Linked DNA regions of Adhaeribacter arboris. Each later gene encodes a partner of the first gene's protein in a complex. Links are inferred from orthologs where the notes say so. Each region holds a gene or a part of one and is shown on either strand. Other genes may lie near its edges. The genes, in order: dnaN and dinB.

Region 1 (14,956 bases):
TGGTTAAGAGTCTGGATAATGCTTTGGAGAAGAAAAAACTAACCAGCCAAATTATTTTACCCGAAGCGGCTAAACTTACTTTTCTGTACCGCGATACTACCCATTCTTCGCGCCAGGTGCAGCAGTTTTTCGGGAAGAATAGTTCTTTAAATCTTAGTACCTTGAAACACCTACCCAAATTAGTAGTAGGCCATAGTTATTTTACCGATGAAGGCGACAGTGCCACGGTAGCAATTCGGGCGCAGTTGGCAGATACAGTAAGTAAGTACGGGGTACAATTCTGGCAATCGGAATACTCGATGCTAGCCGATGGTTTCCGGGAAGGAATGAAAGGCCGTCGGAGTGGGATGGATTGCGGCCTGTTTCTGGCTAAAATTATTCACCAGGATGTAACGGTGGCTAACGCGGCGGCTTGGCAATTCTGGAACGCTTTTGAACCGGGCAAACCCGATTTCGATACGCGCTATTACCTGATTGCCTTGCAGCCCAATGCCAACTATACGGACGGAGAATTTTATGCGACTAAAAATTTGTGGGCTTTGGGGCATTATAGTTTATTTATCCGGCCGGGGATGCACCGCTTAGTTATTACGCGCAACGATAATTTATCGCCGGTAGCCGCCGCTCAAAAAGTTATGGTTTCCTCTTTCGCGGATGCTACTGGTAAGCTGGTAGTGGTGGCCATTAACTACGAAATGGAGGCACGTAATCTGCAGTTAAATGTAAAAAATTATTCTTCAGGTGCTGTTTATAAACGCTACGTTACTACCGCCGCTGCCGCAGATAATTTAAAACCTTATCCTGCCGGCAAAATAAGTCAAGCTATTACTTTACCACCTCGCTCCATTACTACCTTGGTTATCCAGAAATAAGTAATCAGATTAATTTAAAAAATGAAATAGGTAGCTTTAACATTCTGAGTATTAATAAAGAAAGTTAATGCAATATGCTTAAGCAGTATGGTTTAAATATTCTGAATATCGCCTAACTCTTCGTCCACTTTCTTGGCCGCGCGCATTAAGCTGCTGGCAAAAATAAATTCGTTTAGTTCTTTAATATTGGTATTCATGATATCGTCTTTGGTGCCTTCCCAAACTTTATTGCCTTTATACATGTACATGATATGATCTCCAATTTCCATTACCGAGTTCATGTCGTGGGTTACTACTACGGTGGTAATGTCAAATTCTTTGGTTATTTCGTAAATCAGTTCGTCGATTTTAATCGAGGTCAAGGGGTCTAAACCGGAGTTAGGTTCGTCGCAGAAAAGATATTTGGCGTTAGGGGCAATAGCCCGCGCAATGCCCACGCGTTTTTTCATCCCCCCGCTAATTTCGGAGGGCATTTTTTTACCCGCATTTTCCAGACCTACCCGTTTTAAACAAAAATTCACCCGATCGCGCCGTTCTTCTTTGGTCATGGAGCTTTGCATCCGCAGCGGAAATTCTACGTTTTCTTCTACCGTCATAGAGTCAAATAATGCTCCTCCCTGGAATAGCATACCAATTTTACGTCTTATTTCCTGCCGCAGATCCAATTTATTATTGGTAAATACTTTGCCATCGTACGTTATACTGCCAATATCCGGTTTTATTAAGCCCACAATGCATTGCAACAACACACTTTTACCGGTACCACTCGCGCCCAGTAATAAATTAGTTTTACCTGCCTCAAAAACGCCGGTAATGCCATTTAATACTTTCGTACCATTAAAGGATTTATGAATATTATGTACTTCGATCATGTTTTTAGTCCATAGTCCACTGATTCTATTATTGAATGAGTGAATGAGTGAATGTGTGTATGAGTAGTTGTGTAATTCATGATTGCAAGCGTACTACGCTGCGTAATTACGTAAAACGTAGTAGTACCTTTTCAACTTTTTTATATTTAACCTTCAAACTTTTCAACCTTTCAACTTTCTAACTAATAACTTGCAACTTACAGCAACAGTTTAGCCAGCACAAAATCGGCGATTAATACCGCAATAATGCTTTTAGTTACCGCCTTGGTACTGGAGGCGCCTACTTCTAAGGCTCCCCCTTTGGTATAGTAACCTTCATAAGAAGAAATAGAAGCAATCAGAAAGGCAAATACTACCGATTTTATTAATGAAAATACAATGTTATACGGCACAAACGCATCCCGAATCCCTTCAATGTACTCGGTGGCCGTTAAAGCGCCCGTGGCCGTACCAGCAATGTAACCTCCCCCAATGGATAACGTCATGGCGACAATAACGAGCAAGGGAAACATGATAAGCGAAGCAATAATTTTAGGTAAAACCAGATACGAAGCCGCATTTATACCCATTACTTCTAACGCATCCACCTGGTCCGTAATTTTCATGGTGCCCAAACCCCCCGCTATATTAGAGCCTACTTTTCCGGCTAACACAATAGAGGTAATGGTGGGGGCTAATTCCAGAATGGTCATTTCCCGCACCATAAACCCAATGGTGGAGCGCGGAATGAGGGCATTGGTTAGGTTGTAAGCTACCTGCACGCAGGTTACGGCGCCAATAAAAGTTGAAACAATGGCGACAATAACAATAGAGTTAATGCCGATTAATATGGCCTCGTCGATTGTACGGTTAAATAAAATCCGGAATGCTTCGCCCCGGGAAAAAAGACTGCCTATAAAAAGTAAAAAATTACCAAAGGTTCTCATAGTGAGGTTTTAAGTGTATGCAGTTAGTTAAAACTGCCAAAGCGATTTACAATTGACTATATTACGTGGAAATTTATAAAACTATCGTACACCTATGCAAAAATATATATTGGTTACTGGCGGCACCAAAGGTATTGGCCGGGCAATTATTGAGCGATTTGCTGCCGAAGGCTTTCATATTATTACTTGTTCGCGCAAGGAAACTGAATTAAAAAAATTAAAATTAGACCTGCAGCAAAAATATACCTTCAGTAAGGTGTTTTACCGGGCTGCCGATCTCAGCGATTCATTGGCGCTACAAAACTTTCTGGACTACGTGCATTCTCTTAAAGTGAAAATAGATGTACTGGTAAATAATACCGGGGTATTTTTGCCGGGCAAAATTCACGAAGAGCCCGATACCGTTCTGCGCCACATGATAGAAACTAACCTTTTCAGCGCCTATTTTGTTACAAAATCGCTGGTAGGTGAAATGATTAAACGGCGCAGTGGGCATATTTTTAATATGTGCTCCACGGCCAGTATTACGCCTTATACTAACGGAGGTTCTTATTGCATTTCTAAATTTGCCTTATACGGCATGACCAAAGTATTGCGAGAAGAACTAAAAGAACATAATGTAAAAGTAACGGCCGTTTTGCCCGGGGCTACTTTAACCGCTAGCTGGGAAGGGGTAGATCTGCCACCCTCCCGGTTTATCCGCCCCAGTGATGTTGCTAACGCTGTTTTTGCTGCGTATCAGTTATCGGATTCGGCGGTAGTAGAAGAGCTGCTAATCCGGCCGCAATTAGGCGACATAGAGTCATAATTGTTTTAAATTTAATATTTAAGTATGAAAACTCAATTTATTGATACTTACTTCGATGTGTGGTTTAAATGAAAATTTTAAAATGAATTTTTATTGATCAAATAGTACTCTGTGCTTCGCCAAATTTGGAGAAAGAGCTACCTACTTTTTATATTTACTTCCTTAACAATATGAATTCTAAAATCTATTTTGTTGGGTCATTAGGATAGCTTGGTTATTTTACCTTCAAAGCAAAGTGTAAAAGCATACTAGTAATTAAGGTTACTTATATGATTTTTGCTTATTAATCGTTCCTGTATAAGTATTTAAAACAGGAGAAATTAATTTAAAACCTACTTAAAGTATTCTGAATTATAAATTTGAGCGGGCTTTTAAAGCAACCGTAGATGAGAAATTAAGTAATAACTAAATCAAGTTTTTAGAATGATGAAAATTTGGGTGTATGTCGGTTGAAGTAAAGAATTTGACTAAGTTGTTTGGCGCTCAGCGAGCTGTAGATAATATTTCATTTACAGTTAGTCCGGGTCAGGTGTTGGGATTTTTAGGCCCCAACGGAGCGGGTAAATCCACTACCATGAAAATTGCGACTGGTTATTTACCGCCCAGTTCGGGTACCATTACCATTAATGGTTTCGATGTGCAAGAAGCGCCTTTGGAAGTGCGCCGGCATGTGGGCTATTTACCGGAACATAATCCGCTTTACCTGGATATGTACGTGTCGGAATACCTGGTTTTTATTGGGCAACTCTATGGGTTAAAACGGGGGGAATTAAATAACCGGGTGCAACAAATGATTGCTTTGTGTGGGCTTACTGTTGAGCGCCACAAGAAAATTGGTTCGCTATCCAAAGGATACCGGCAAAGGGTAGGGTTAGCTCAAGCGCTCCTGCACGATCCTCAAGTTTTAATTTTAGATGAACCTACTACTGGTCTGGACCCCAATCAAATAACCGAGATAAGAGCCTTGATTAAAAAAGTGGGCCAGGAAAAAACGGTCTTGTTTTCGACCCACATTATGCAGGAAGTTTCAGCCATTTGCGACCGGGTCGTTATCATAAATAAAGGTAAAGTAGTGGCCGATAGTGCAGTCTCCCGCTTGAATAATCTGAATCAAGAAGAGATAATAACGATAGCCGAATTTGAGAGTCCCATTGAAGTTAGTTTTTTACAACAGATACCAGGCATCCAGGAAGTAGAGCAAATGGTTAACTTTACTTACCGCTTAAAATCCCCTAAAAAAGCGGATGTCCGTTCGGCTGTTTTTGCCTTAGCCGCCGAGCACAAATGGAGCTTAATCGGTCTTCGCCAGGAAGAACAATCGCTCGAAAAGATATTTCAATCGTTAACTAAATAAATTAGATGATGAAAATTAGAATTTATGAATTAAAAATTAGAAAATAAGCATTTGTGGGTAAAAGTGTAGACTAATAATTTCTAATTCATAATTAAAAAAGCCATGTTCGCCGTTCTGCGTAAAGAAATAAATTCCTTTTTAAATTCTATGATTGCCTACATGGTCATTGGGGTTTTCCTGCTGGCAACAGGCCTTTTTATGTGGGTATTTCCGGATAGCAGCGTGCTGGATTACGGCTATGCTGATATGTCCACTCTCTTTAATATTGCTCCTTGGATGTTTCTGTTTTTAATTCCGGCCATAACCATGCGTACTTTCGCCGAAGAAAAGAAATCGGGTACCATCGAATTGCTGCTTACGAAACCTATCACCGACCTGGATATAATTTTAGGCAAATTTCTGGCTTGCCTTGGTTTGGCAGTTTTAGCTTTGTTGCCCACTTTAATTTATTATTATTCGGTGCATACGTTAGGCAATCCGGCCGGTAACATTGATTCGGCAGCGGTGGCGGGTTCGTACTTGGGAATGATTTTTTTAGCGGGCATTTTTACCGCTATCGGCGTTTTTGCTTCGGCCTTAACCGAAAATCAAATCGTAGCTTTTATTGTGGCTGTTTTTTTCTGTTTTTTGGTTTACGCGGGGTTTGACTCCTTGGCGGCCATTGATATGTGGGGCACTACTTCTTACCTTATTAGTCAGTTAGGGATATCTTTTCACTACAATGCCTTGAGCAAAGGTTTAATTGACTCCCGTGATGTGCTTTATTTTGTGAGCGTTGCCGCCTTGTTTCTACTGGCTACAAAATTAATTATGGAGAGCCGAAAATGGTAACGGAACAAAATAACTCTGCTACCAAAACTCGGAAAAGCCGGGATATTACCCAATATCTGGTATTAACCGGATTGATTATTCTTCTAAATTTTTTATCGGGATTTTATTTTTATCGCTATGATTTAACCGAAGATAAACGCTATACCATGGCGCCGGCTACCCGCCGATTATTGCAGAATTTGCCCCAACCGGTACACGTAGATGTCTACTTAGCGGGGGAATTTCCAACGGGTTTTAAACGCTTGCAAGCGGCCGTTCGTGAAACTTTAGAAGAATTACGGATTTATTCCTCTAATTTTTCTTACTCCTTCATTGACCCAAGTGCGGGTACCGACTTAAAAAAACGAAATCAGCTGTATACCAACCTGGCTTTAAAGGGTATTCAACCAACTAATTTGTTTGCCATGGAAGGGGACAAGAAAGTAGAAAAGCTGGTTTTTCCGGGAGCCATTGTAACGGCGGCCGGAAAAGAGGAACCCGTTATGCTGCTGAAAGGCAATCAGGCGGCTTCGCCGGATGAGCGGTTAAATCAATCCATTGAAGGGTTAGAATTTGAACTAGCTTCGGCTATTCGGAAACTAGCCAGTACTAACCGGAAACGCATTGGTCTGGTAGATGGCCATGGCGAACTTAACAACCTGGAAGCTGCTGATTTTATCACTTCGCTGCAAAAATATTACGATGTTTACCGGGTAGATTTAAATAAAGTACCCAGTCTGCAATCGTTAAGCGCTCTAATAGTAGCCCGCCCGGTACGACCTTTCAGGGAAGTAGAAAAGTATAAATTAGACCAATTTATCATGCAGGGCGGTAAAGCACTCTTTTTTCTAGATGCTATTAACGTTGCATTGGATAGTATCCGGCCGCAAGGCTATTTTGCTTTGCCTTACAACCTGAACCTCGATGATTTATTGTTTAAGTACGGGGTGCGGGTAAATGCCAATTTAGTGCAGGATATAAATTCAGGGCAAATTCCGGTAGTAACCGGGCGATACGGGAACCAACCCCAAACCCAATTAATGAACTGGCGCTACTTTCCGCTAATTAATACTTTTAGTCAGCATCCACTTACCCGAAATTTGGATGCCGTTTATGGAAAATTCTTGAGTACGATGGATAGTGTACGGGTAAAAAGTATCCGGAAAACGCCCTTACTATTTACCTCGCGTTACACTAAAATTTTAGCCCCGCCAATAACTGTTAGTTTAAACGAAGCGCGGGTTAACATAAAACCATCTTTGTATAACAAGGGACCGCAAGCAGTCGGGTATTTACTCGAAGGTAATTTTCCCTCTTTATTCACTAATCGGCCTTTGCCAGCTGGTTTGCCGGCCAATACTTCACCCGGGGTTACTACCGGTAAACCCACTACAATAATTGTTTTTTCTGATGGTGATTTAATCCGGAACGAAGTGAACCCGAAAAACAACCAACCCTACGAATTGGGTTACGATCGGTTTATGCGTACCCGCTTTGCCAATAAGGATTTGGTGATGAACGCAGTAGAATACCTGCTTGATGAATCCGGATTAATTAATGTTCGTTCTAAACAAATTACTTTGCGGCCGCTCGACCGAATTCGGATAAAAGAAGAACGTCAGCGCTGGCAAATTCTTAATTTAGTAGGGCCATTAATTTTACTGGTGTTTTTTGGCATTGGTAAATATTACCGCCGTCAGCGCAAGTACGCCCGCCTGTGATTAAGCTTTCCTTCCTTCCGGCTAATGAAGCAGTTTAAAGCCAAGTAAATAGTAAAAATACTAGCCGCCGGAAAGCTTCTTCGGGAAGAAACTAAGGTTTGCAGAAGAAGGAAAACGCTACAAAAGATTTCCACAATCCTGCTTTTGCGGTAGGAAAAACTCTAATTATTTCTAACTTTGTTTCACCACTTCAGCCAAAAAGTAATGAAATTTATTGTATCGTCTTCCGCTTTATTAAAACAGCTACAGAGCATAAACGGGGTAGTAGCCAATAACCCGGTAGTCCCAATTTTAGAAAATTTTCTCTTTGAGATTCAGGATGGTACGTTAACAATTACCGCTTCTGATTTAGAAACTTCCATGATTACGGAGTTACACGTAGAAGCTAAAGAAAATGGCCGGATTGCTGCTCCTGCCCGAATATTGCTCGAAACCCTTAAAAATTTACCCGATCAACCCGTTACTTTCACCCTCGACGAAGAAACGTACACCATTGAATTAAGCTCGGCCAACGGACGATACAAGCTTTCCGGCGAAAACGCTACTGATTTTCCGAAAGTGCCGGCCGTAAAAAGCCAAAGTTCCATCGAGGTGCCTTCTAATGTATTAGCCCGCGCCATCAATAAAACTATTTTTGCGGTAAGCACCGACGAACTTCGCCCGGCTATGACGGGTATCTTTGTGCAGCTTACCGATAGCAATATAACTTTTGTGGCTACCGATGGACACCGTTTACTGCGCTACCGCCGGAACGATGTTGCTCCCGGCGATTCGGCTTCTATTATTATTCCCCGGAAGGCTTTTACTTTGCTTAAATCTACTTTACCCGCCGAACCTACTTCGGTGCGGGTAGAATTTAATAGTTCCAATGCCTCCTTTAGTTTCGACAATATACGGTTGGTTTGTCGCTTAATTGATGAACGTTATCCGGATTACGAAAACGTAATTCCGATGAAAAACCCGAATAAGCTGAATATTGACCGGTATGATTTATTAAGTTCGGTTAAACGAATTTCCATTTACTCGAATAAAACCACGCACCAGGTACGTTTAAAATTAGCGGGCAGTGAACTGCAGATTTCCGCCGAAGACTTAGATTTCTCCAACGAAGCCAACGAGCGTTTGGCTTGCCAATACGAAGGGGAAGACATGGAAATTGGCTTTAATGCTAAGTTCTTGCTGGAGATGCTCAACAATATTGATTCCGACGAAGTAAACTTAGAACTTTCTACTCCCAACCGGGCCGGTTTGCTCATGCCAACCAATAACGACGATAACGAAAATATATTAATGTTGGTAATGCCGGTAATGTTAAATAACTACGTTTAATTAGTTTTTAGTTTTAGGTTGAAGTAGTACGGAAAGATTAAGTACCGACAATAGCAATTAAAATTTTTAATAAAATAGGAAGGGAAGTTAATCACTTCCCTTTTTTGTTATTTATGATTTAAGCAAATGTAAGCTGTTAAATAACGGGAATATTTTTCGGGAACAATTTACAAAAACCGGTTGAAGCCTTACCTTTGCCCGGAAAATTCTATTAAAAGACCAATACTTACTTCTAAGATATTTTAATTACCACCAGATCCATGAAAAAATCAGAAATATATTTTAGTATTGCCCTGGATGATCAACACGTTCCGGAAGCTATTTCGTGGCGGGCAACGGATGCCGGAGATACTATTCATTTTGCCAAAGCTATCAATATTGCTCTCTGGGATCGCAACGAAGCCGGTACCATGAAAATTGACCTTTGGACGAAAGATATGCCCGTAGAGGAGATGAAATATTTTTACATAGATACGATTGGCGCTATGGCCGAAAGTTTACAACGCGCTACCAACGATAACGCCATGGCACAAAAAATGAAAAATTTGTGCGAAGAACTAATGAAGCACGTGGACGACGAGCAAAAAAATCAACCAAATGCTTAAGCTAAAAATAAAAGCCCCGCTTTTCAGTGGGGCTTTTATTTTTAGTTAAAGTAGTGTTTTTCTATTCTAACAACGAACAACTAGTAACCAATGACTACTTATTTAATTTTACCGATTAATTGCTGGTCTTAAAACCGGGTCCGATGCTGTGGTGTTGGTAGAATTATTCCCAATTGATTTGCTTAAAGGATTACTTGTCTTTTTCGATTTAGACAAACCCAGGCTTTTCGCAAAATCTTTATCGTATTTATAAAATTCTGACCGGTTACCGTAATATTGACCGTATTGGTCTAAACTCAAGAAGTTTTCTAATTCTTTGTCGCGTTCCCGACAAACTCCCTGGCAGTTCTTTTCTGCTAAGCTGGGATTGTTCGCGTATTTTTGTTCAATCTCCACCATCTTACTCACTTTTTCCTGGTTTATTTCCCGTAACCGCTTCGCCTGGAAGTTATTCAGACGCAATTCCCGGATCATTTGGTCCGAAAGCCGGTCGGCCCGTTCTTTAATTGTTTCTGTTTTATCTTGCCTTTGCGCTTGAACTCCAAAAACGGAAGCCCAAAGTAGAAAGGTCATCATCCAAAATTTTTTCATAGCTACAATAGTTAAACTTAAAAATTTTCGGGTTAGAAACAAGAACACTCAATTGCTTTGAGTAGTGTCCTTCTGTTATTACTAAACGAAAATTAAGCCGGGATGTTGATAAACAAAGTAATAAGTTTTAGGGCTGAAGCAAAACGAAATGAAGCCGGTATCAACTAGGCAGCAGGTGTTTTAAAAAAGAGAAAAAGAAAAAAGCAGCTTCATTAGAAAGAAAAGCTGCTTCTAAACTATAAAATCTGGTTTTTGCCTTTTTAAAATTTGTTCTTCCACATCATGGACTCCACGGGTAAATCGGTGCGGGTAGTATACTTGGCGTTGGATTTTTTATTGTAAAAATTTTCAATATCGCCTTTAACTTCGAAGTAAATTAATTGCCCGATTGGCATGCCGGCGTAAATCCGTACGGGTTGGGTAACTGAAATTTCCAGGGTCCAGGTATTACAGAAACCTACGTCGCCTTTACCGGCGGTAGCGTGTATATCTATACCTAACCGGCCCACACTTGATTTTCCCTCCAAGAAAGGTACGTGCGCGTGCGATTCGGTATATTCTTGAGTAACTCCTAGATAAAGTGTATGAGGTTGCAAAACATAACCCGTTTCCGGAATATCAAAATGAATGATTTCATTGTGTTTCCGGGCATCAATAATATCATCTTTATAGGTAGCTAGGTGCTTGCCTAAATGAACATCGTAGGAATTGGTGCCGAGGCAATTACGATCGTAAGGTTGAATGAGAATATTCCCTTTAGCCATTTCGGCTAGTATTTCTTTATCGGTTAATATCATGGTGGTGCTTGCAAATCAAGCTTAAAAATAATAAATATTTACCGAATGGTAGTTAGATAATAATCTAGCTGACTTTTGCTTTGTCACGCTTAACCATGCAATGGCATAGCTACTGCCTAAATTTTTTAACTTTTATTGCGCATTAGGGCTTTTTCTATCTTGCGGATTTCGTTTATCTGGTCTAAATTATGAGAAAGGTAACTGATAGCAATGCGCCAAATGATTTAATATCAACTCCAAAATACGCAAGGCTGATTCTGTTTCTTAATCTGCACATTTCCTCCCAGGGAGTGTCTGGATAGCTGGTTATTACTTCTTCTGCCAAATTTTTAATCGTTTGGCCTATTGCTTCAAATTTTTTAATTACGGCATCCAGAGTTCTGTAATTTCCTTGGAAAGAATTAGCCTCATGTTCTGCTAAGTATTCCTGCAAGCGGAGCATAGAAGTTTGAAGGTCTACCAGATATAAAATGTAATTTTTATGTTTAGTCCATGTACTTTACCAGGCTGCTCAACGCTGGATTAGTAACTAAGTCAATCTTTATGTGAAAAACATTTTTCTAGATATTTTTCTCAGGCGAAAAATCCTCGTGCGGGAATGGTAGAATAACCGACCGGAATATGTATGTCACTTTCTTCTGTTTGCTTGTTCTCGGCAAATAAGCCAAAATAGCCAACTTCCTTTCCTTAAAATTTATCCTTTAGATAAGGTTTGATTTCTTTCGGTTTTGTTTCTCAATCTTTTGCAGTCAAACTAGCATGCCTATAAAACTTTTATTTCATTTAACATGATGCCTAGCCGAACAGGTCTGGGCGCTTTTTTAATGCACCCTAGGTGTTGTTACCCCTCGTTTTTCTTTTTCAACGTTTCTATCTGCTGTTCTGTCAACCCCGTAGTTTCAGCAATTACCTCAAACGGAATCCCTTTTTTCAGCATGTTTTGGGCAACTTTCTCTATTCCTTTCTCTATTCCTTTTTCTATTCCCTCTAATAGTCCTTCTTCCCTTGCCGTATCCAGTGAGTTTTTCATGTCCCGGTAATATTTCAAACTATCTTCATAAGAACGAACCTGTTCCGGCGTGAACCGGGCTATTTCTGCTGTTTCAAAGAGCTTCTCAAAAATACGTTCCCGTAACTTATCGGGTACTTTGTTTAAACGGTTGAGGTTACGGATCACATACAACCACTTGTCGAATCGGGTGTCCAGTTCCTCAACGGTCTTGTTGAATTTAGGCATTTCAAGGTAAATAAAAGTAAGCTTATCGTAAAATACTTCTTTGGTTTCCGTATCGGTTAACTTGATGTCGTACCGGAATTTAGCCGGATCATTTTCATCTTCGTCAAAAACGAAGTCCAGCAAGGCTATGGTATAAACCGCTTTTAATTCATAGTTCCAGTCGGCCCGTTTAGCTTGTTCTCTTATTGGGAAAGTAGAATAATAAACGGTTCGGTCTTTAAAGAAGTTTTGTTTGGTTTTTTGTAGTTCCACAATAAACTTCTCGCCTCTTTCATTCTCACAATAAAGGTCGAAAATAGCTTTTCTATCTAATTCGCTGCTTCCTAAATGTTCGCTTTTCAGGTACGTTAAATTTTTTATTTCTCCTTGTTCTTCTTTTAAGAGCACGTTTAAGAAGTCAAGAAGCAGGTCTTTGTTCGGTTCTTCCCCGAACAGTTTCTTAAAACCGTAATCGGTAAATGGATTTATATATCTTTCTGTAAATTCAGTCATTAAGGACAACTTTTATCCAAAGATACAGGTTTTCTGGCAGACTGTTTCTGGTTCTCAAATGTGGATTAACGGCCTGGTATAAAAGGCGAACGAGGCATGGTCAAAGTATGGCTTTTATGCCTGGTTAGCTTTTGTGATTCTTACCACTCCATTACTAGAAGATAGTAAATTGGTACGTACAGTACTGATGCTGCTAAAAAATTAAGAATTGCCCTACCCACAGTTATGTTCTGAACTACCGTTAAGTTTTTTACCAAACGTACAAGCGTCCAAATAGCCAAGATTCCAATTGCAATCTTCAACACAGGCATTATTACAATGAGAGCTATCATGTTTTCTTGAATGATACTACTTTCGAAAAAGTGGGCAATTGTCAAATATAAGACTATCAGAGCAACAGTATACAAATGAGGCAAGTATGCAAGACTAAAAGCTTTCAAGATATTTTTATAGGAACCTTCTGTATTAAAGAATTTGCCTGTGAGCTTAACAAAATAGCACATGATAAAATTAGACACACAACCATACAGAAAACCAATAACTATAAGCGATATGATAAGTGGCGGCAAGTCAATTTTTAAGGCAAGAAAATAGTCTTGCTTTAAGGTAAAGTAGGCGAATACACCTTGCAAGGTGAAGAACCATATTGTCTTTCCCCAACGGACATTTTCTTGAAGTGCTTCTTCAATACTTATATTTGAATTATCTACAATTTGACTCATTAAATTATTAGATATCAACGTTAACTTCTAGATAAATGGAATAACTGCTAAGCTAATTGGTGAATTACCTGGAGAGCAGCTAAATTAGCCGCAATGTATTGATCGGCCAGTTTATCCGTTAAGGCGATGGATACAAACAAAGATTCGAATTGGGAAGGTGCCAGGTAAATGCCTTGACGCAGCATACTGTTAAAATATTGCCCAAACAAAGCCAAGTCGGATTGTTTCGCCGATTCAAAATCGGTAACCGGGTCGGGCGTAAAGAAAATGCTGAACATGGAACCTACCCGGTTGATGGTATAAGCTAAATTTAGTTTCGCCAGATTAGCCTGCATGCCTTCTACCAGTTTGCTCGTCAGGTTCTCCAAATAAGCGTAAACTTCGGGATGTTCGTTTAAATACGTGAGCATGGCAAAACCAGCCGCCATGGCAATTGGATTACCCGAAAGAGTTCCCGCCTGGTACACCGGCCCGGCCGGAGCTACGCAGTCCATAATTTCTTTTTTTCCACCGTATGCCCCAACGGGCATGCCGCCGCCAATTATCTTCCCTAAAGTAGTCATATCCGGCAGTACGTTGTACAACTCCTGGGCGCCCCCTTTGGCTAACCGGAACCCGGTCATTACTTCGTCAAAAATTAAAACTATATTTTGCTGGGTACATAGGTCGCGCAAACCTTGTAGAAAACCTTTAACCGGCGGTACCAGGCCCATATTGCCGACCACCGGTTCCAGAATAATAGCAGCAATCTGACCGGCATTGGCTTCAACAGCAACTTTTACGGCTGCCAGGTTATTAAATGGTACAGTTATCGTATCCTGCGCCACGCCTTTGGTAACGCCCGGGCTATCCGGCACACCCAAGGTAATTGCGCCGCTGCCCGCCGAAATCAAAAAAGAATCGCCGTGGCCGTGGTAGCAACCTTCAAACTTGATAATTTTATCTTTGCCGGTAAACCCGCGAGCTACCCGGATTGCCGACATAGTTGCTTCGGTACCAGAATTTACCATGCGCACTTTCTCTAACGAAGGTACCATTTGAACAATCAATTCCGCCATCTCTACTTCGCGGCGGGTAGGAGCACCAAACGAAAAAGATTTACCTAAAGCATCTTGTACGGCTTTCTCTACCGTTTCACAGGCATGGCCCAGAATCATCGGACCCCAGGAATTAATAAAATCCAGGTATTGGTTGCCATCTTCATCAAAAAGATAAGGGCCTTTGGCGGAGGCCATAAATAGGGGGTTGCCTCCCACGGCTTTGAAAGCCCGCACCGGCGAATTAACCCCACCCGGAATTACTTGCTGAGCCCGCTGAAATAAATTTGAACTTTTCTGAATCATGAGAAATGCTTTTGCACTATTTTTCTATTTATCGGAAAATGGGATTAACCACGTTTAGCTGCAGGTTCTCCATTTTTAATAAGGGCACGTATTGGTTGTCCTGAGCCCCTGCGTATCCTATCCCCTGAAATACAACGCCCGAAACAGGTCCTTCGTTCTGCAAACCACTGTTAAATTGACGGCCATACTTCTGTAGTATTTGTCCAAAATAATACAGCATTTCGAAGCCGGAGTAAGCATAAATGGAAGGCGGCACGTTAAACCGCGCCGCGTACTTACGCCGGAATTGCTGCGGCCCGGGAAGAGTATTATCAATAAATTTAGGATAGATAAAATAAATATTACGATTATCGAATTGATTTAAGGATATCTGATTCACGTTTAACCAGGAAGGATAGGTAATAACAGGAATGGTAGCATCCGTGAGGGCTAATTGGCTTAGAGTGGATATGGCTACCGAAGGCGTATTCGATAACA
Region 2 (14,996 bases), 2.6 Mb from region 1 along the record:
GTAATTTCCTGAATTTCGCCTAAACCATTACAAGTCGGGCATGCACCGTAAGGCGAATTAAAGGAAAACGTGTTCGGAGCCGGATCGTCGTAGGCAATGCCGGTGGCCGGGTCCATGAGGTGCCGCGAGAAAAAGTAAGATTGATTCGTATCCGGGTTCAGGATGGTAACGGTACCTTTACCGTGGGTAAGCGCGTTTTGCACCGAACTCGAAATGCGATAGCGGTCTTGGGCATGTACAATAATCTTATCTATTACAATCTCGATATCGTGAATTTTGTAGCGGTCTACCTGCATTTTAGGCATTAATTCCAGCAATTCGCCATCTACCCGCACGCGCACAAAGCCCATTTTCCGGATTTGCTCAAATAGCTCGCGGTAATGGCCTTTGCGGCCTTTTACCACCGGGGCCAGAATAATCAGCTTCTTTTTATCAAAGTTTTCGAGAATGTGGTTTACAATCTGATCATCGGACTGCCGGATCATGCGTTCACCGGTTACGTAGCTAAAGGCCTCGGCGGTACGGGCATACAGTAGGCGCAGAAAGTCGTAAATTTCAGTGATGGTGCCTACCGTAGAGCGTGGGTTGCGGCTCGTAGTTTTTTGCTCAATGGAAATAACCGGACTCAAGCCTTCGATTTTATCGACGTTAGGCCGTTCCAACCCGCCCAGGAAAGAGCGGGCATACGCCGAGAAAGTTTCCATGTAGCGGCGTTGTCCTTCGGCGTAAATAGTATCGAAAGCCAACGACGATTTGCCGCTGCCACTTATGCCGGTAAATACCACCAGCTTATTCCGCGGAATTTGCAGGCTGATATTTTTTAAATTGTGCTCCCGGGCGCCATACACCTCAATTAAAGGTGCTTCGGTGGGGGTAGGAGGAGGGGCAACTGCAGTTGCCGTAAGAGTATCGTTATTAGAGGAAAGTGCTTCTTTTTTTGGGGCCATTGCCAAACTGAATTAATCTGCAAAGATACGCAAAACTAAGCGTATTAGCAGGTTAAGGTTAATCTTATCTAAACAGTTTTTGAGAAGTTTTGGTTTAAGATATTGGAATTGTTTGTTTTGACTTAGGTAAAGTCATTATTAAATTTTATACTGGGTAAAACAAGCATTTAATTCCTGCTAAAATAGTGCGTAAGTAAGACAGTATCCCACAAAATGCTAATTTCCGTAGCCAGGGGCCGAATTTGTTTTACCTGGCTTATTTGTCTTTAATTGCTTGAGCCAATGCTTTGTTAGCCAATATACAAGCAACTACCACCACGAAGTAAGTTTTACGAATAACCTAAAAATTTAAAAGCGGCTACTTCTATAATCGCGGGTAGGGTTTACTATGGTTTGCGGAAGTTGCAGAGAGTAGATGGCCGTCGTATCGGCTACGGTTAATTTGTAACCTTTTAACCAGGGATTATGCAAGCGTAAAATTCTGTAATTTATACCTTGATTTAAGGCGAACTGCGGCAAATCTTCGATGGTAGCATTTATGGTTACCGGCCGAGTAGGTACCGAGGAGTAAACATCGGCCTGAAGTAAGTCAAAACCATAGCGTTTGGGGTTTTCCATGATTTCTTTTAAGGCCAGAATCCGGAACATATACCGCGAGGTTTCTTCGTTCAGGTACAAATCGTAGTAGGAGGTAACTTTTTGGGCTTTTAAGGCGGCCTGTAAACCGCCCATGCCCCGGTTGTAGGAGGCAGCGGCGTTGGTCCAGGAGCCAAAGCGCTGCCGGGCTTTTTTAAAATAATTACAGGCCGCAATGGTCGATTTCTCGAAATGATAACGCTCATCTACTTCATCGTTAATGGTAAGTTTTAACTCCCGGGCCGTAGAAGGCATAAACTGCCAGACTCCCACCGCACCCTTCGGAGAAATAACATTACCGAGTAAACTTTCGGCCAGGGCTACGTACTTAAAATCGGCGGGTAAACCATTGGCTTCGAGTACCCGTTCCAGTTCGGGTAAGGAGCGCTGCAAACGTTTTAAAGCGAGTAAAACATTGGAGTGAAAGTACGCATTCGATTGTAATTCCCGATCCAGGCGTTCGGCCACATCGGTTACTTCTAAGGGTACTGGCTCACCGGCGAAACTCATGGTTTTAGGGAGGGGGAAAGGCCGGTAGCTGTTCACACCCGTAAGAGCCGGAGTTACCTGCTGGCTGCATAAATTTACTACTCCTAACAAGCAAGCCAGAAAAAACAAGTATTTGAGGTAAGGAGTTGGCTGGGTCATGAGGAAGTTTTATTAAATTATAAATTGAATCACACAGCTAGTTGGGTGTAAGCTCTAATTACCTAACTCTCTTGTGTGAATAACGAGCAAGATGGTCTTGTTGCACATTTTACTATTAGGTGTAATATTCACCATCCCAAGGCTCGCTAAAAGCAATTGTAGAACTAGGCTGTAATTCAATCATTTGAATTTCATCATTTGGAATCAACCCAAAATCAATTCCGTCTATTTCTGTTTTAAATGGTTTTACTTCAATATCTTTAAATTCCAGCTTTCCTAATTCAGCTATTAATTCTTCCAGCAATTGATTGGTTTTGCCCGGCTGAATTTCACTTGTTTTGCCTGCGTACTTATATTTTGTCTCTATGGGATTCCCTTTTTTGTCAAAGAGGTAAACTAATGCATATTCAAGTCTCTCATCTTCCCAATTACCACTTGAAAAGCCATTAGGAAACACAAAAGTATCATAGCCAAAAAACAAAATTCCATTTTCTGTCTCTCCCAGATAATGCGTGTAATAATCTTCTTCACGCGTTATTGGTATTAATTCTGGATGCCAATTACTCACATTTTGTTTTTAATTAAAAATTTGGTGATAATAAATACTTGCCGTAAAAGTCATCGATTACTTTAACCGCATCGGTGGCATTGTCAACCAAGTGCACCAGGTTTAAATCTTCCGGGCTAATGTTATTCTCACTATGCAACATTACGTCTTCAATCCAATCGAATAAACCTTGCCAGTACTGTTTTCCCACCAGAATAATCGGGAATTTACCGATTTTCTTGGTTTGAATAAGTGTAATCGCTTCGAATAATTCGTCGAGGGTGCCAAAACCGCCAGGCATTACCACAAAACCTTGGGCGTATTTTACAAACATTACTTTACGCACGAAGAAATAATCAAAATCGAGAATTTTGTCGTGATCAATGTAGATATTATGCGATTGCTCAAACGGCAATTCAATGTTTAAACCCACCGATTTTCCCCCTTCGGAATGGGCACCTTTGTTACCTGCTTCCATAATACCCGGGCCACCGCCGGTAATTACCCCATACCCGTGGCGCACGAGCTTAGCGGCAATTTCTTCGGCTATTTTGTAATACGGGTTGTCGGGTTTGGTGCGAGCCGAGCCAAATATGGAAACACAGGGGCCAATGCGGGACAGTTTCTCAAAGCCTTCCACGAATTCGGCCATTACTTTAAAAATTTGCCATGAATCGGCAATCCGGATTTCGTTCCAATCTTTATCAACGAAGGCGCGTCGGATTTTACTGTCGTCGTCGGAAATTGTGCGGTTATCCTTTAGAGCTTGCTTTCGGGCTTCTTTTATGGATTTCGCTTTATTATCGTTAATCTCCGGCTGAATAATGGTTTGGCCACTGCCTTCGTTAACGGTTTCTTCGTGAAGTTTCGTTTTACTGGTTTTACGGAGTTTGGTCATAAGTAATTAAAAATCGGGCGCAACCTGCGGGCTGCGCAAACGTGATAAAATGAATGAATACTTTAAAATTTATTTTTACAGTATTTACTAACCGGCCGTGCGACTGCTTTTAGTACATCCAGGAGCAGACGGAGCCAATTTCTTTGAACTAGAATAACGGCGAAAAGTTACAGCCAGAAGTGTTATTAAATAGTTAGGCAGGATTTATATAAATACTGGATAAGAAATACCAAGCAGGTAAACAGTAGGTGCAGAGCATTACTACTTCGCCACTAGTTTCTATAATCAGGTAGGTATTTTCTAATTATCTAGCTAAATTATTTATTTGTAAAATCTTGGTCAGGATTTATTCTGTTTTCTACTTGTCTTCTCTTTCCTTATCAACCATTTTTCATTACAAATAGTGCTTTTGTCGGTTCTTACCAGCGAATGTTGTTAAAGGATTTACCGGAAATTTCTAGCGTAAAACAGCAGCTTTACAAAAGTATGTATTAACACTGGCACTAATTTTAAAATCAGGGCTTCAACTTATATTCACTTACAGCGTGTAAGCCCATGCGGTACGAAATTTCTAATTCCAACATTAAACCGGAAGCTTGTTTTAGATGAAAGAAAACGGGCCGTATAGCTCCGTGGAAGTTAAGATAATTATTTCGTAAAAGCGGACTGCCATAATAATAACCAACTTTATCTTTACCTATTTTGACTAAATAATTAGCCACTAAACCCGGACTGAATCCCTCTAATTGGGTCCATTCCTGGTCAGACTCATTCAGCTTGGGAGTAATGTTCTGAATGGCATAACATACTGCTAACTGTAAATTAAATTCACGGTGTTCTTGCTGAAAAATAAATTTATTCACTCCTACTCCCAACAGCATGGTTGGCGGAGCGCTGTTTTGGTCGCGGCTAGTAAAAAGGTGATATTCTTGTTTTAGTTTATTGCCGTAAAAGCTCATAATTAAACCACCACTAATTCCTTTTTTACCCGTAAACATCAGATCCATTTTCATGCCCCACCAACGCCTAAATGTTTGCCGGCATTACCCATAAATCCATTAAATACCCCGCCAAAAACTAAATCTACTCGCCTACCCGCCTTCCGGATGTATTCAAAATCTTCCAGGGTATATTCTTTATAACTTAGATTATTTGAAGGATAAAGCGGTTCTTCCCTGATTCTGTATTTGGGAAAGTTGAATTGCATGAAGTAAGGAGCATTTACCTTTACTCCGTCCACTGTTTTAGGATAAAAGCTTGGTATGGGAGTGCGTTTTAAGCTGTCTAGAATAGCTGCATCGCTTATACCATTCACTTCTTCCAGAATGGCGGTACCTACGGTATCAATGCTATAAATAAATTCGAGAGAAACTTTCTCTAATTACCTTCGCTGTTCTTTTGTAAAATCAATCTTGTAATACGCTAAAGCTAATTTCTGGAGGCCGCCTTTTGGTTGTGCACCCGTATTTAAACTATCAATAGTCTGGCTATGTACCGGAAGATAAAAAAGTAAACTAATGAAAATAAATAGTATTTGTTTCGGCATCGTTGTATTATCTTTTGCTTTTTTCTAAAGCACAAAGATAACACAGGTTTAAATATATTTTGAATTAAATATTTTAAGTTAAATATATTTAAACAAAGCAAAACTGCCAAATAATTAATTTTAAGGGATTATGAAGGATTACAAGCGTACTACTTCGAGCGGATGGCAATCACCGGATCGAGGTTAGAAGCCAGCACGGCCGGAATGATACCCGATAAAACGCCAATCACCACGGATACCCCCAAACCCAGCGATATATTAGCCAAGCTCAGCAAAAGTTTTAAAGCATCCTGCGGAATAAGCGTGATCAGGAAAACAATAAATATGCCTACTCCCCCCCGATTAAACTTAAAAAAACCGACTCGAACAAGAACTGAAAGAGAATAAAGTAATTTTTGGCGCCCAATGATTTTTGAATGCCGATGATGTTGGTTCGTTCTTTTACCGATACGAACATAATGTTGGCAATACCAAAGCCGCCTACCAAAATCGAAAAACCGCCGATAACCCAACCTGCTACCCCAATAACTTTAAATAAGCTGGAAATAGCTTCGGCCACCATTTCGGGCCGGTTTAAAGCAAAATTATCTTCTTGGCGGGGTCGCTGGCCGCGAATGTTGCGCATCACCCCTTTAATCTCGTATTCCAATTCCTGTAAGCCGGGGTCCGTGTCCAAGCCTTTTACGGCAATAGTGGGTTCCACGCCGCCGCGGCCAATGGAAAATAATTTACTAAAAGCACCGTACGGAATTATCGCGTTTTTGTCATTAGTGGGCGCTCCGAGCATGTTTTCGCCTTGTTTTTCCATTACTCCGATTACCGTAAATTTTTGTCCTTTTATTCGGATGGGTTTGCCAATGGCCACTTGGTTTCGGAACAAATTTTCGGCAATAGTAGCGCCAATAATAATTACGTTACGGGCCGCATCAATTTCCTGGGTAGTAAAATAACGTCCTTCGGCGGTGGGCATATCCGAAACCAAATTATACGCGTACGACACTCCCATTAAATTAATGCCGGTAATGTTGTTGTTGCGGTATTTTAAAGTATTATTGCCGGTATCCCAAAAAATAGCTACTCCCTGCGCATTTTCTAAGTATCTTTCTAAAAGTTTAAATTCGCGGATGCTAGGTGCCGGTCGCTGGAAATACTTCCACCACGGATATTCTTCGTTCGCAAACGACCACGGCCATTTTTGTACGTAGATTACATTATTACCTAAAAAATTCATGCTGTTACGAATGCTGCGCTCCAGCGAATCAACAATGGTAAATACCGAGATAATGGCAAAAATACCAATGGTAACGCCGAGCAGCGAAAGAATAGTGCGTAACAAATTAGATTTTAAAGCTTGCCAGGCAAACCGAAAACTTTCCAGAATAAGCCGCAGGTAAATCATTAGCTGATAGAGCTTTTAGAAGTAATTTTTCTAAAAATACTAATAATTGCCGCAAACCTACTAACTTTGCGCCTCGTTTTTAAAATTTAATACCGTAATATTAGATAGTATAATTAGTAAATATGAAGCTCTCTGAATTTAAATTTGACTTGCCCGCTAATCTTTTGGCCATGCACCCGGCCAAAGAACGCGACGAAGCCCGCATGCTAGTGGTTCACCGTGATAGCGGCAAGATGGAACATAAAATATTTAAAGATATTTTAAATTATTTTAATGACGGCGACGCTATGGTAATTAATGATACCAAAGTGTTTCCGGCCCGGATGTACGGTAACAAAGAAAAAACCGGTGCCAAAATAGAAGTATTTTTACTGCGGGAGTTAAATAAAGACATTCACTTGTGGGATGTTTTAGTAGATCCGGCCCGCAAAATCCGGGTAGGTAATAAATTATATTTTGGCGAAAGTGATTTGGTAGCGGAAGTAATTGACAATACCACCTCGCGGGGGCGTACCATTAAATTTTTGTTCGATGGTACCGACGAAGAATTTTATAAAACCATTAATGAATTAGGCGAAACTCCCCTGCCCAAATACATTAAGCGCGAAGCGCAACCCGAAGATCGCGAACGCTATCAAACCGTTTATGCCAAGCACGTTGGTGCCGTAGCTGCTCCCACTGCCGGTCTTCATTTTACAAAAGAAGTTTTAAAACGCCTGGAGTTTAAAGGCGTAAATGTAACTCCCGTTACCTTGCACGTGGGTTTAGGAACTTTCCGCCCGGTAGACGTAGAAGATTTGACGAAGCATAAAATGGACTCGGAAAGTTTTATTGTTCCCGAGGAAACCGCGCTCTTAGTAAACCAAGCGCTGGATAATAAAAAACGGGTATGCTCGATAGGTACTACTACTTTGCGGGCGCTGGAATCGTCGGTATCGGCCAACGGCCGCTTGAAGCCGAATGAGGGTTGGACCGATAAGTTTATTTTTCCGCCGCACGATTTCCGGATTGCGAATGCTCTGCTTACTAACTTCCACATGCCCGAGTCTACCTTACTCATGATGACCGCCGCTTTTGGTGGTTACGAATTGATTATGGAAGCCTACAATGTAGCCGTAAAAGAAAAATATAACTTCTTCAGCTACGGCGATGCCATGTTGATTGTTTAATGCGTTAGTAGTTAGATACTAACAAACAGATTCTAAAAGTTTAACCCGCTGGACATTTAGTACCGGCGGGTTTTTTGTTTGTTTATATTTGCATTATGTCAGGTATAACTTCTGAATACGCTATTCTGGTGGCCGGCGGCTCGGGCACCCGCATGCAAAGTCAAGTGCCTAAACAGTTTATTTCTATCGGTGGACAACCCATTTTAATGCACACCATTAAAAGGTTTTTTGCCTATAATGCACAGATAAGGTTGATTTTGGTGTTACCGACCGAGCAGATTTTGCTCTGGCAGCAACTTTGCGCCGAACACGCTTTTTTCTTACCGCACCAGGTAGTAACGGGTGGAAATTCCCGGTTTGCTTCCGTTAAGAATGGTTTAGCCGTTATTTCGGGGGAGGGGTAGTCGCCGTTCACGATGGCGTTCGTCCGTTTGCTCCGGTTTCCATTATCCGGGAAGCCTTTGCGGTAGCCACCAAAAAAGGAAATGCGGTAGTGGCCGTGCCTTTAAAAGAATCTATCCGGATAGTAAGTGAAAATGGCAGTGAAGCACTCGACCGCAATCAGTACCGGCTCGTGCAAACACCCCAATGTTTCCAACTTTCTTTGCTCCGCCAAGCTTACCAGTTACCAGAAGAATCCTCTTTCACCGATGATGCCTCGGTAGTAGAACGGTTAGGCGAAAAGATTTATCTGGTACCCGGAGCTTACGAAAACCTGAAAATTACTACCCCCGAAGATTTATTATGGGCCGAAAGTTTTTTGCGGTTAGGCAACTAGAAGCGCGGATTAAACGGATTACGCGAATTTTTTATCATATAAAATTATAAACTATCTTTTTAGAAAAATAAGGTGAAGAAATAGAAAATTGGGTAAGAAAAAGGATAATTCAAGCTGTTAACCTTTCTCTTTTAAAAGCCATTCTTTTATCATAAAACTATTTCAAAATATAATCTGCGAAATCCGAGTAATCCGCAAAAATCCGCGATTCAGAAATCAAAAGTAAGCTGATGGGAGGCAGGCTGATCCTGCGGATAAAGTAAATTTGAAACCGAGATGCCTAGTAACCGCACCGGAAACAGCGGCAGGGCTGGAGTACGGAGCAATTCGCGGGAAATTGTAAATAATGCGTCGGCGGAGTTTAGGTAATTAAGTAGGGTTTTACTGCGAGTTTGGAGGGTAAAATCGAAATACTTTAGCTTTACAGTTACGGTTTTAGCCGAAGTTTGCAAGCGAGCCATGTCTTGGGCTACTTCCTGCGCCAGAAAATGTAATCGCTCCAGTAAATCTTCTTCTTCCACTAAATCTACGTCGAAAGTGCGCTCGGCCCCAATGGATTTACGAATGCGATGCGGTTGTACGGGCCGGTCGTCTTGCACGCGGGCAATGCGATAATAATAAAGACCGGTTTTGCCGAAATGCCGGACCAATTCTTCTTCGGAGCGTTCCCGTAAATCGGCACCGGTGTTGATGCCCAATTGCTGCATTTTAGCGGCCGTTACTTTGCCAATACCGTGAAATTTATCAATGGATAAACTGGCTACTAAAGCATCAGCTTTATCGGGCGTAACAAGGGTAAAACCGTTTGGTTTGTTCAGGTCGGAGGCAATTTTAGCCAGAAACTTATTGAAAGATACTCCAGCTGAAGCCGTAAGACCTGTTTCCGCCAGAATGGTAGCCTTTATTTCTTTCGCGATAATAGTGGCTGAAGGCATACCTATTTTGTTTTCCGTTACATCAAGGTAGGCTTCGTCGAGGGAAAGAGGTTCTACCAAGTCGGTATAACGGTAAAAAATCTCGCGAATCTGACGTGATACGGCGCTGTATACGTCAAACCGGGGCTTTATAAAAATTAATTGCGGGCATTTCTGAGCCGCTATGCGCGAAGCTAAAGCCGAATGTACCCCAAATTTGCGGGCTTCGTAACTGGCTGCCGCTACCACCCCGCGCGCCCGGGAGCCTCCCACGGCCACGGGTTTTCCGCGTAATTCCGGGTGGTCGCGCTGCTCCACCGACGCAAAAAATGCATCCATATCAATATGAATAATTTTCCGGATAGCAGAACTCAAAATTAATTAATGTAGCGGGTTTGAATAAGTAAATATAAGCTACAATTAGATTACAAAAGAATTTGCCTCTGTGTTTTGCCAGTAATTTTAATTAATGATGGGCTAAAAAGTTTAAAATAGAGGCAACCGAGGAAGAGCATCTGGAATCTATAAGTTAAACTTTAGAGCAACGAGAAATTAGCCTTAAATTTTCTAAAATAATGTTTCTAATTACAACCTGTTAATCAAGGCTTAATAAAAACAATTCTACGAAAGTATTTACCCGGAAGAACTTTCCCTTGTTGCTCGGTTTCTTTCGCGAAAGTGTTGTTACTTTGTGCGCAAAACAATCTCCGGAATGATACAGCCATTACCGCCCGAAATTTTTAAAAATTTAGCCGAAGAAAATAGAAAACAAGAACTGCTTTATAAAAACAAATGCAGCCAGGTTGGTTGGTTGCGGCTAACATTATTTATTGCGGGAGTAAGTACTGTTATTTATTTGTTCCGGCAAGATTTAAATTCTGCGGCCTGGGTAAGTTTACTTTTATTTTACATTGTATTTATAGTAGTAATGCGCTGGCACCAGCGGCTCCGGTATACCCAGCACCATCATAGTTTTTTAAAACGGATTAATAACGAAGAAACGGATCGGTTGCAAGGTAAATTATTAGCTTTTGATGCCGGCGAACGTTACGCTAATCCGCAACATTTATACACCTCCGATTTAGATATTTTTGGGAAGCATTCTTTGTTTCAGTTATTAATCCGGGCCGTAACTTTTATTGGTAAAGATAAACTGGCTAACTGGTTACAAACTCCCGCTAAGGCAGAGGTAATTCTGGAACGGCAAGCGGCCGTAGCCGAATTAGCTCCTCAACTCTCCTGGCGGCAAGAGCTACAGGCTAAAGCCATGCATTACAAACAAGACCGGCAGGATTCTTCGTCTTTCTTCGAATGGTTACACGCCCCGGATTTTTACCGCAATAAACTCTGGCTGAAAATCTTAATTTTTGTTTTACCTGCCTTAACCTTCGGAACAGTTATAGCCTGGTGGCTGGATGAGATAAGTGGTTATTTCGTGATTGGGTTAATGTTGGTCCAGTATGTATTAAATATTCGTTATGCCCTTTTCCGGGAACAATACTACGAGCAAAGCAGCGGCATGTACGAAATACTCAAAAGTTATACTGTCCTGCTCACGCACATCGAAACGCATTCGTTTCAAGCTAAAAAATTAGTGGAACTGCAACAACAACTGCGCATTAAACAAAAAACGGCCTCGGAATATTTTAACGAGTTAGCTTCTATTATTGAATACATTTCGGCCCGTTTAAATGTGTACATGAATCTGCTGCTGAACAGTACCTTAATGTGGGATTATTTCTGGATGTACCGGCTGGAAAAATGGAAAAAAACCATGGCTACTAACCTGGAACCCGTTTTACAAGTAGTGGCGGAAACCGAAACCCTGGCGAGCTTGGCGGCATTTCAATACGCAAACCCTTCGTATACACTGCCTGAGTTAAGTCCGCAAGCATTTGAGGTGCAAGCCGAAGAGTTGGGGCATCCGCTTATTTTTGTAGTTAACCGCGTTACTAATAATTTATCTATGGCGGGACCAGGACAAACCTTGATTATTACGGGTTCTAACATGTCGGGTAAAAGTACATTCCTGCGAACGGTAGCCATTAATTTGGTACTAGCCTTTGCCGGATCAGCGGTTTGTGCCCGGCGTTTCCGCGCGTTTCCGGCCCAGGTGTATACCGCTATGCGTACCGAAGATAACCTGGCCGAAAGTACTTCCTCGTTTTACGCCGAACTAAAACGTTTAAAAATGCTGATTGATTTAACGGCTACCGGCACGGCTATTTATTATTTTCTGGATGAGATTTTAAAAGGAACCAATTCCCGCGACCGACACTTGGGAGCGCAAGCTTTAATCCGCCAATTGCATCAGCAAAATGCTTCGGGTTTAGTTTCCACCCACGATTTAGAGTTGGGAAATATGGAAGAAGAAAATCCCGATTATATTCAAAATTATTCGTTTAACAGCACCATTGAGGAAGATAAAATTTTATTCGATTATAAGTTGCATCCTGGGGTTTGTAATAGCTTTAATGCCAGTAAATTAATGCAGCAAATGGGCATTCAAATGGAATAAAATTAAAAATTAAGATTGCTACTGTTTCCATTCTGGTTATGCTAACCAATTAAAAGAACTTTCTAATTATACGAATTATGGCTAAAGTTTTAGGGTTACTCGCCATTGGGTTATTTTTTGGCAATACAATTTGCTTTAGCCAAACTGCTGATTCTACCCAGGTTTTATCACCGGAGAAAACGACTTCCGCCGAGGTAAAGTATTATTTGGTATTAGATAAACCAGGCAAAGTAAGCCGCATCCGTTTTTACACGGGTAATAAAATTAATTTTAAGTTAACCGGGGAAAAACAGCGTTATTCGGGGCAAATTACCAACATTAAAAAGTATTCTATAGTTATGTGGGATGCGGAAATTCCGTTGCGGGATATTCGGAAGATACGAATGGCAAGTACCAGTACGGTTTCTTCCGGGGTTCAGTTTTTAGGCCGTCTTCTGAAAAATGGCGGTTTATTTTTCTCGGTAGTGGGAGGGGGGAATTACCTGTTAGATAAAGAGCCGGGCGATAACACGTTAACTTTTTTAAAATACACGTTGGGCGCTTTCGTGGCTGGGCAATTGTTAACGCATACCAGCCGTAGCCGAACCTACAAAATCAACGAAAATCACCGACTAAAAACCATCGAACAGTTCTGGTAGCGGAAGGTAGTAGATTTTACGTTTGAGAAATATTGAGTAAATAAAAATAGTAGCAGATAGTTCCGGTAATTAGTACAAGCTTTGTAAACGTACCACGTATAACCTAAAACTTAATACTTATTAAAATGCGCGTAGTTGCTGAAATACCTCATGCCTCATTTAAAATAACTGTTTTTTCCTGGAACGGGAAATACCTTATTAAACTGGAAAGAGGGCCCTATGAACAAACTTATAAAATAAGCGAGATGGATGTGCTGGGCGATGAAGGCTTGAAGCAAATTCTCGATGAAACTTTTATAAACGAAGCCGTAGGCTTGTTTCAGCAGATGCACCAAAACTTAATGGCCGCCCAAGAGCGGGCAGAATAAAGAATCGTTTTTAGATCGATTGTGTATCTGAAAAAAGATTATTACTCGTAAAAGCTATTATACGAACGGAAATTTAAAAAACATGAATAACGAAAATTCCACGATCCGATCGCTGAACGAACTTAAAACATTATTCGACTCGGGTGCCATTACGGCGGAGGAATACGATGCACTTAAGAAACGCATTATTTTTGGCAACTCTACTCCCGAATCGCCAGCAACGGAACCAGTAGCGCCGGTCGTATCTTCTTCGCCGCAATCGGTAAATCCCATTGAGACTAAAGTAATTTATCCTACCCGTCCGGAAACTCCCGAACCACCCGTAGCAACCCCGCCGGTTGTAGAACAAAATACCTATGACGAAGAAGGTGAGTCGCCGATGGGGGTAAAACCCGTTCCTAAAAAGGACTGGCTATTAATTTCGTTGGCTGTTTTAGGAGCTTTGTTATTACTGGGTTTGCTGGCGTATCAATTCTTTAATAAACCCCAATCGGAACGTTTAACCAGTAAATCGGGACCGGACACCGAAGAGGTAATACCCGCTGATGTTACCCAGGAAGATTCTCCTGTTGATTCAACGGCCACTTTCACCGACCGCGCCGATCGAATTCCGGTGGCCGGTGCCGATAGTACGGCTACTACGCCGACTGCTTCTGCTCCGGAATCTGCTAATGAGGTTGTAACAACACCTGCGGAAGCATCTAATACTGCCCCTACGGGATTGCTAACCGATAAAGATGAAGTTATCCGGAAGGCTCAGGAACAGTTAAATGCTTATTACAATGATATGCAGTCGGCGCCTTTTGAAGCAGCTAATTATTTTGCTCCGCAAGTGGAACGGTACTATACTTTAACGAACACTACTCCGGCAGCCATAAACGAAAATATAAATACGTACCACTTTCCGGAATTTTTAAACGGGCAAAGCAGCATTCAGGAAGGTTCTATGGCAGTAGTTAGTATTGGTAATAATAGTTACGAACTAACTTACCTGGAAAACGGATCGGCGTTCCGGAAATCAAAAAATCAAAAACAAGAAACAAAGGCAGCCGTGCGCGTTCGCTTTAACCCGGATTTTAAAATAACCTATTTCCGGCAAGAACAACTCCTAGAAAACCGGTTTATTACGGAGTAAGTAGAAAGTTTTACGTTATAGGTTACACGTTTCCAGAGATGTATTCCTCCGTTACTTACGTAAATTCAGGGTAGTTTACTTTGAGTTCCTCCTTAATCAAACAAAAGGAACTGTTAATATTCTTATTCTATTATTTGGCAAAACAGTAACAAGAATAAATTACCCCAGTTTGGCTATAGAGGGCCTTCTAAGGTTCCAGTCTCGACGCCTGTTGGGATTCCGACGTTAGGAGGAAAGATAGCTTAGACCGCCCGAGAGAGCCAAACGAGGCCCGTCGGCCACGAGGCAATCAGGGTACTCTTAAAACTGCGTCAGAACCATTGCCTGGAAACTTGAAAAGTCTCCAAAGAACTAAAGTTAACTTTAAACAATCTATTGCTTTACCTTACTAACAAATAAATCCGTGTTGTAGTGAATATAAAAGCCGTTGGAAAACTCAAATTTTGGGTTCTGAAAATCGTATATCGGCTCGAAACGGATAGATAAAAACAAGTTATCCAGCAGCTTAATATCCGTTATAATACGTAGAATCAATAATTCTCGGTCTGGTTCCAAGTAACTAGGATGCAGAAACGACGTGGTGGCCGACTGAAATAAACGTCCGCCTTTTTCAGCTACGTAATCTTGTCCGTGCCAATAGCTGAGCATTACGTTAGCTAACTTGGTTTGTACGCCCGCGTTTAAATACAAGCCGTGGCCTTGCTCAAACGCTAATTGCGGCACATTCGAAAATTCTTTATTTACCACGTAATAGTTTTTGGTATAAAGGCTTTGCCAGAATGTAGTGTGCAGTTTTTTCTCCAGATTAAAGCCGGTAGTCCCGTTAAAAACGGTAAGTAAAGGCAAGTCGCTGGA

What was found.
Region 2: the proteins of dnaN (region 1) and dinB are in contact, whole or in part, in a solved structure (PDB 1OK7), measured with the Escherichia coli proteins. The link is inferred for Adhaeribacter arboris from one-to-one orthologs.

The regions. Positions count from the first base shown.
Region 1 is NZ_PYFT01000001.1:539,850-554,805, forward strand. What follows is about bases 6,743-9,629. They hold dnaN (DNA polymerase III subunit beta), read left to right. Parts: upstream 6,743-7,567; coding sequence 7,568-8,692; downstream 8,693-9,629. Other genes in these bases: gldG (gliding motility-associated ABC transporter substrate-binding protein GldG), read left to right, coding at 6,743-7,363; gldC (gliding motility protein GldC), read left to right, coding at 8,953-9,297; AHMF7605_RS02275 (DUF4890 domain-containing protein), read right to left, coding at 9,406-9,629. Also shown: AHMF7605_RS02230 (glycoside hydrolase), read left to right, coding at 1-872; AHMF7605_RS02235 (ABC transporter ATP-binding protein), read right to left, coding at 965-1,744; AHMF7605_RS02240 (MlaE family ABC transporter permease), read right to left, coding at 1,942-2,670; AHMF7605_RS02245 (SDR family oxidoreductase), read left to right, coding at 2,765-3,478; gliding motility-associated ABC transporter ATP-binding subunit GldA, read left to right, coding at 3,921-4,832; gliding motility-associated ABC transporter permease subunit GldF, read left to right, coding at 4,935-5,663; more of gldG, read left to right, coding at 5,657-6,742; more of AHMF7605_RS02275, read right to left, coding at 9,630-9,888; dcd (dCTP deaminase), read right to left, coding at 10,149-10,685; AHMF7605_RS02285 (HepT-like ribonuclease domain-containing protein), read right to left, coding at 10,867-11,127; AHMF7605_RS02290 (Rpn family recombination-promoting nuclease/putative transposase), read right to left, coding at 11,527-12,414; AHMF7605_RS02295 (YIP1 family protein), read right to left, coding at 12,555-13,136; hemL (glutamate-1-semialdehyde 2,1-aminomutase), read right to left, coding at 13,184-14,479; AHMF7605_RS02305 (ABC transporter substrate-binding protein), read right to left, coding at 14,508-14,956. UniProt on the Escherichia coli protein: Confers DNA tethering and processivity to DNA polymerases and other proteins. Acts as a clamp, forming a ring around DNA (a reaction catalyzed by the clamp-loading complex) which diffuses in an ATP-independent manner freely and bidirectionally along dsDNA.
Region 2 is NZ_PYFT01000001.1:3,119,524-3,134,519, reverse strand. The notes cover bases 7,820-10,746. They hold dinB (DNA polymerase IV), read right to left. Parts: upstream 9,861-10,746; coding sequence 8,778-9,860; downstream 7,820-8,777. Other genes in these bases: AHMF7605_RS12970 (MutS family DNA mismatch repair protein), read left to right, coding at 10,195-10,746; AHMF7605_RS30940 (IspD/TarI family cytidylyltransferase), read left to right, coding at 8,236-8,568; AHMF7605_RS30945 (IspD/TarI family cytidylyltransferase), read left to right, coding at 7,886-8,194. Outside these bases: AHMF7605_RS13015 (lytic transglycosylase domain-containing protein), read right to left, coding at 1,296-2,231; AHMF7605_RS13010 (hypothetical protein), read right to left, coding at 2,347-2,799; AHMF7605_RS13005 (LOG family protein), read right to left, coding at 2,813-3,676; AHMF7605_RS13000 (hypothetical protein), read right to left, coding at 4,192-4,689; AHMF7605_RS12995 (hypothetical protein), read right to left, coding at 4,686-4,991; tRNA preQ1(34) S-adenosylmethionine ribosyltransferase-isomerase QueA, read left to right, coding at 6,744-7,790; more of AHMF7605_RS12970, read left to right, coding at 10,747-12,000; AHMF7605_RS12965 (hypothetical protein), read left to right, coding at 12,078-12,638; AHMF7605_RS12960 (hypothetical protein), read left to right, coding at 12,764-13,006; AHMF7605_RS12955 (SHOCT domain-containing protein), read left to right, coding at 13,089-14,141; AHMF7605_RS12950 (hypothetical protein), read right to left, coding at 14,514-14,996. UniProt on the Escherichia coli protein: Poorly processive, error-prone DNA polymerase involved in translesion repair and untargeted mutagenesis. Copies undamaged DNA at stalled replication forks, which arise in vivo from mismatched or misaligned primer ends.